One region of the Pseudoalteromonas sp. T1lg24 genome, then DNA from elsewhere that is predicted to be linked to it. Evidence: predicted binding sites of a transcription regulator. Region 1 holds the regulator's gene; the other holds the start of a gene.
What was found. The regulator FliA, encoded in region 1, starts transcription of late flagellar genes. The targets are predictions, from matches to a motif close to CTAAAGNTNNNNNNNNNNNNGCCGATA.
Positions count from the first base shown of each region.

Region 2: flgM (flagellar biosynthesis anti-sigma factor FlgM) is a predicted target of FliA. The motif match lies at 1,641-1,667, and genes of this name have one in related genera.

Region 1 covers NZ_PQCB01000006.1:111,072-114,488, reverse strand. Annotated here, with positions in the region: gene flhF (flagellar biosynthesis protein FlhF) at 1-648, shown strand, start outside; gene C2M30_RS03475 (MinD/ParA family ATP-binding protein) at 641-1,498, shown strand; gene C2M30_RS03470 (RNA polymerase sigma factor FliA) at 1,507-2,223, shown strand; gene cheY (chemotaxis response regulator CheY) at 2,274-2,657, shown strand; gene C2M30_RS03460 (protein phosphatase CheZ) at 2,674-3,417, shown strand, end outside.
Region 2 covers NZ_PQCB01000006.1:256,989-260,405, reverse strand. Annotated here, with positions in the region: gene C2M30_RS04230 (flagellar assembly protein T N-terminal domain-containing protein) at 1-261, opposite strand, end outside; gene C2M30_RS04225 (LPP20 family lipoprotein) at 373-840, shown strand; gene flgN (flagellar protein FlgN) at 869-1,282, opposite strand; gene flgM (flagellar biosynthesis anti-sigma factor FlgM) at 1,286-1,606, opposite strand; gene flgA (flagellar basal body P-ring formation chaperone FlgA) at 1,738-2,454, opposite strand; gene C2M30_RS04205 (chemotaxis protein CheV) at 2,595-3,417, shown strand, end outside.

The sequences.
Region 1 (3,417 bases):
GCCTTAGTTGGTCCTACGGGCGTTGGCAAAACCACGACCGTGGCCAAGCTAGCTGCACTTGGCGCACAAAAATTTGGCGCCAACAATATCGCGCTAATCACAACAGATACTTATCGTATTGGCGCATATGAGCAATTATCGACTTATGGTCGTATTATTGGCTGCCCAGTAAAGCAAGTTAAAAATGCAGAAGAACTCACTGAAATTCTTTATCATTTAAGAAATAAGCGTCTAGTATTAATTGATACAGCAGGAATGAGCCAACGAGATATACGTTTGACTGAGCAACTTAACACCTTAATGCGCAATAGCCGAGTAGATATTCGCAGTTACCTTGTGTTAAGTTCAACAGCACAGCTTGAAGTACAGCAAGAGGCGATTAAACAGTTCAAACAGGTACAGTTAAGTGGTTGTATCTTCACAAAACTTGATGAATGTCTAAGTTTAGGTGAAATTATCAGTGTAGCCATTCAAAATCGTCTGCCAATAGGCTATCTTACCAATGGGCAGCGTGTACCAGAGGACATTCGTGTGGCAAATGCGGAAAAATTGGTCAGCAAAGCTCAGCAGTTGTATGCAAAACGAACAAACGCGCAAGCAAGACGTGCATCAAGCATGGCGCATCAAGCAGTAGGAATGTATGATTAACCCAGAATTAGATCAAGCTAGTGGCCTGCGGAAAATGAAAAACAACAACAAGGCTGTAAAAGTAATTGCGGTAACTGGAGGTAAAGGGGGAGTTGGTAAAACCAATGTCTCTCTAAACATGGCAATCGCCATGGCTCAGCAAGGCCAAAAAGTACTGGTACTCGATGCCGATTTGGGTTTAGCAAACTGTGATGTAATGCTGGGTTTGCGTGTAGAGCGTAACCTTTCTCACGTGCTTTCAGGTGAATGTGACCTCGAAGATATCTTAGTTGAAGGGCCGTATGGTATGAAAATTGTACCTGCGACATCTGGCTCTCAAAACATGGTGGAATTAACACCATCTGAACACGCTGGCCTAATTCGCGCTTTTGGCGAATTAGACTCACACTATGATGTACTAGTCGTTGACACTGCGGCCGGTATTTCAGATATGGTGCTTAGTTTCTCTCGCGCTTCACAAGATGTGCTTGTTGTTGTGTGTGATGAACCAACATCAATAACCGATGCTTACGCACTGATTAAAGTGTTAAGCCGTGAGCACGGTGTGTACAAATTTAAAATAGTTGCGAACATGGTACGCAGCTTAAAAGAAGGCCAAGAGCTTTTCGCAAAATTATCAAAAGTAACTGACCGCTTTTTAGATGTATCGCTTGAGCTAGTCGCAACAGTTCCATTTGATGAAAATATTCGAAAAGCGATTCGTAAACAAAAAACCATTGTTGACGTATTTCCAAAATCGCCTGCAGCAATTGCGTTCAAAGCACTTGCAACTAAAGCGGCGAGCTGGCCAATTCCAAATCAGCCGTCAGGACACCTAGAGTTTTTCATTGAGAAACTGGTTAGTAATTAGGAACGCCTATGAAAAGAACCGCTGCCTATGCTAATCAAAATCAATTATCGCAACTTGTCGAACAGCATACGCCGTTGGTTAAACGCATTGCCTACCATATTTTAGCGCGTCTGCCGGCGAGCGTTATTGTCGAAGACCTCATTCAGGCGGGCATGATAGGACTCATTGAGGCTGCTAAGAACTTTGATGGCAGTAAAGGTGCGAGCTTTGAAACCTATGCGGGTATTCGGATTCGCGGTGCAATAATTGATGAAACGCGTAAAGGAGACTGGGTACCTCGCTCAGTACATAAAAACGCCCGTGAAGTCGCCGCAGTCATCAATCAGCTAGAATCATCACTCGGACGTGAACCAAAAGACAGTGAAGTAGCTGAAAAACTTGATATTACGTTAGATGAGTACCATCATATTCTAAGGGATATAAGCAATGGTAAAATTATCGGCATTGAAGATCTCGGTGTTGATGAAGATGTCATCGACGCAGGGCTCGGCAATAAAGAACAAAATCCATTAGTTGATATTCAACAGGATAAATTTAATAAAGCGTTAGTAGAGGCAATACAAACTTTGCCAGAAAGAGAAGCGTTAGTGCTGTCACTTTACTACAATGATGAAATGAATTTAAAAGAAATTGGGCTAATTCTTGAAGTGAGTGAATCAAGAGTGAGCCAAATACATAGTCAGGCCATGGTGCGCCTTAAAGCAAAAGTCCATGACTGGATATAGAATAAAAGTAGTAAGTAAACAATTAGGTGCATACCTCACTGGAGGATATTTTGGATAAAAACATGAAAATTCTTGTAGTTGACGACTTTTCAACGATGAGAAGAATCATTAAAAACCTGTTAAGAGATCTTGGTTTCACAAACGTGCAAGAAGCAGACGACGGTAGCACTGCGCTACCAATGCTGCAAAACCAAGAGTTTGACTTTGTAGTTACGGATTGGAATATGCCAGGTATGCAAGGTATAGATTTGCTGCGCGCGATTCGCGCGGATGACAGTCTAAAACACATACCGGTACTAATGGTAACTGCGGAAGCCAAAAAAGAGCAGATCATTGCTGCAGCGCAAGCAGGTGTAAACGGTTATATCGTTAAACCATTTACAGCAGCAACGCTTAAAACAAAGCTTGATAAAGTTTTTGAGCGTTTAGGCTAACGGGAAGGAGAGGTTTATGTCAGCAAGTGCTGCGCCTCAAATTACCTTAGAACAAGCTAAGCAGCTAGTTGCGTTTCTTGAAAACGATGAGCAACAACAAGCGCAAGAGCTGCTAAAGCAAGTTACGGCAATTGAGCAAGATGAATTATTTGGTGAGGTAGGCAAACTAACTCGTCAACTGCATGATTCATTGAAAAATTTTCAACTTGATACCACTTTATCGGCGTTAACAACTGAGTCTATTCCTGACGCAAAAGAACGTCTCAATTATGTTATGGAAATGACAGAGCAAGCTGCGAATACAACGATGGACGCCGTTGAAGCATCGCTGCCTATTGCCGATAACTTGCAAACAGGTCTCAACAATATTAAGCCCAAATGGGACAAATTAATGTCGCGAGATCTTAAAGTTGGTGAGTTTAAAGTGTTATGTCATGAGCTAAACGGCTTTATGGACGAAGCAAAAACAAATTCTGATAAATTAAATGCATTAATGACAGAAGTGCTCATGGCCCAGGGTTATCAGGACCTCACAGGTCAAGTTATTCGACGCGTAATCGAGCTTGTCCGCGAAGTCGAGGATAGCCTGATTCATATGTTAACCGTGTTTGGCACACCTGTAGAACATGATGAATCGCCTGAAACGACAATACAACAAGAACAACAAATGGTTGCTGATGGTGAATTAGACCAAGTAGCTGAAGGTCCAATTATAAATGCTGAATCACGTGAAGATGTGGTTTCAGGTCAAGATGAAGTA
Region 2 (3,417 bases), 150 kb from region 1:
ATCAATTACTTCAATCTGATCGATTGCTCCATGAGAGTAAACTTGGGTACTTGGTGTTTGCCAAATGCCATTTACCACTTGCTGTAGGCTAGTAACTTGCGCACCTGAAAAAAGTAGAGCTTGCTGAATAGCGTTTTCGGTTGCCATCATTCGAGCTTGTTCAACATTACCATTGCGTATTTTGGCTTGGCCGGTTGATTCATACCAAATTGCATGAGACGAAAAGCTCACAATAAAAAGAAGTAATACTAGATGTCGCATAGCGCAGCTCTCAATTTAAACCTTAGTCTATATATTCAATTTCTGTACCAAACTATACAGTGGCGCGAAAATTGCTAATTCAAATGTAATATGCATTTGAATGGTGGCAACATGTTGAAATCAATTTTCAAAACATCAACTCTGGTAACGAGCTTATATTTATTAGGTGGCTGTAGCCAACTGTTTGATAAACATATTGAATATGAATACCAAACACCAGATAACTACCCAGTGCTGTATGCGGTAGGGTATGCACCGATCAGTTTGCAACCCGGTACAACAACAGAGCAAAAATCGATTATGGCAATGAAGGCATCAAAGCTTGAGGCTTATCGTGAGCTCGCGGAACAAGTCTACGGACAAAAAGTTGACGCGCAAACGAGCGTTAAAGGCCTAATCGCTAGTAATGATACTTTGAAAGTTCGTGTACAAGGTGTTGTACGTGGTGCGAAAGTGACCAAAAGCTACGCTGTGGGTGATACGTATGCAACAGAAGTTGAGCTAGATATGAAATTGGTACATGACTTATATATTGGTCAAACAAAGCCAAGAAACGTAAAAAAAGTAACCTACTACTAGCAGGTTACTTTTTATTAGTAAATTCAGATTACGCTTTTAGCCCGCGAGCAATCGGGTTAGGTAGAGAGAAAGATTTGCCCGTTTTGTCGTATCCGGTATGACTTTTACCAAATAAGATATTCTTTAATTTTTGTGAAGCAATCTGGCTTTGATTTGCTGCTACTTGATTCACGTCATTTTGCTTTTTGCAGTCAGCTAATACCTGATTAATTTGGTTGATTGTTGGCTGATATTCAGCTTTATCAAAACCGTCTTGATCAATTAATTTGGCAATGTGTTGATCACGTTGCTGAATTGACTGCAACGATGCAACTTTGCTTTCAACAACAGATATTAAAGATTCATGATCGCGCGCAACGATAGCTTCTAATTCCTGCTTTAGGATGTCAGCCATAGTATTCAACTCATCAAGTTGTTGCGCTAATATCTGTTCTAGATTCATAAACTATCGACCGAAAAGTTTAAATTCAAGCTTATTGATATTTTCAGCAAGCTTCTCTGCATCAATTTTGTATTCGCCGTTAGCGATCGCTTTTTTCAGCTCGTTTACTTTTTTCTCATCAATACCTGATGATTGCTCCGCTTTTTCATTTAGCTTTTTAAGCTGTTGAGCTTGCGGTGTAATGCTTACTGAATCGCTAGTTGCCTTTGCAGTAGCAGTATTCACTTGCACTTGTTTATTAGCAGTTTCAGACGCTTGCTGCTTAGAGCTTTCAAGCCTGACGTTTGCTTGGCTGTTTGAGCCTTGATTTATTTGATTAACCATGACAGTTCTCTCTACTAAGATTTCACATCTTATGTATCGGCATCTCGGGTACAACCTTTAATAAAAAATGCACTATTTTTATTAAATTTGTAACCTCTTATTTAACCTGAAATTTCTACTAGAGTACAGCGCTAAATTGTGACTTTTACCAGCTCAGTGTTTAAAACTCTTGCCTGAATTTTCTTTTTAGATTTTACATTGCGAATACTAATGTTGTCGCCTATGCGGCCATCTTCAAGCGCTTCACCTTGCGTTTTAATTGTCATGCCTTTAAAGCTTGCCAAAATAGTAATTTTATCGCCTTTACAAATAGTACAAATATAATTGTAGTTGATAGTTTGTCCCGCACGAACATTTCGTTTACTGCGGCTACCTATTAAGTTAGTACTCGATTTAAATTGATTCGAACGCGTTAAGTGTTTTGCAACTTGCTTGCTGGTTAAATGTTGTGCGGTAATTCGTTGCCCTTTACTGATCCCTTTTGCTGCCGTAATCACTTCAACGAGCTCTAATTGCTTTACGTGCACAAAAACTTGCCAATTATTTTGATCTAAACACTTAATTTTTATAGTAGATTGCCGATTAGTATTGATAGGATTTGCGGCACTTACTTGCAAATCGCGCTGACATGTTCGCGTTTTGATACGAGTATCGAGCGGTAACGCCGTAATCGACAACTGCGAATTAGGGTGTTGGTTAGGGTTGGGTTGTTTGTTATCGGCAACATAATCTATTGCGATTTGCTGCAATTCTAACTTACTGTAAACCTTTGCTTTGAGTGAAGTCATAGCAAGCGCAGCAATTTGTATTAAAATAAAGAAATAAAGATTTTTTTTAAACAAACTCATAATGTTTCGACTATGCTTTATGGGTAAAACAAGGTATAACTAGCGAGTGTCAAAATTATGGCACATCAAGGTTATACGGTAGTACAATAACAAAGAAGCAAGAAGTATTCCTTTTCATTGCTTCAAGTTAGGAGATTGAAATGGCAGGCATTTTAGATTCGGTTAATCAGCGAACGCAACTCGTAGGTCAAAACAGGCTAGAGTTGTTGCTGTTTAAGTTAAAAGGCAGGCAGCGGTTCGGAATTAACGTATTTAAAGTACGTGAGGTTTTACAATGTCCTAACTTAACGGCAATGCCAAAATCTAATCATTTCGTTAAAGGTGTGGCGCACATACGTGGGCAAACAATTTCGGTTATCGATCTTTCTTTAGCTATTGGTGGCCCTGGGATTCAAGATACAAAAGATTGTTTTATTATCATCACTGAATATAACCGTTCAGTGCAGGGCTTTTTAGTCGACTCGGTTGAGCGTATCGTTAATATCAACTGGGAATCAATTATGCCACCTCCGTCAGGTTCGGGCCGTTATTCGTATTTAACTGCAGTAACTGAAATCGAAAAGGAACTCGTTGAAATACTAGATGTAGAAAAGATACTGAATGAAATTTGCCCAGTAAACACAGAGGTGAGCGCTGATTTGGTTTCAGATGGTGAAATGCAAAAAGATCTTGGTGAGCGTATAGTATTTATTGCCGATGATTCGACAGTTGCGCGAAACCAAGTGAAACGGGCGCTTGAGCCATTAGGCGTGCAAACTGAGGTGGCAAAAAATGGACGCGAGGCGCTAGTTCGCCTGAAAGAAATTGCCGAGAAAGATTGTCAAAGTGTGGTCACTGAACGAGTAGCCCTACTTATTTCAGACGTAGAAATGCCAGAAATGGATGGATATACGCTAACAGCCGAACTAAAGGCTGATCCCAGAACAGCACCGCTTCATGTTATATTACATACATCACTCAGTG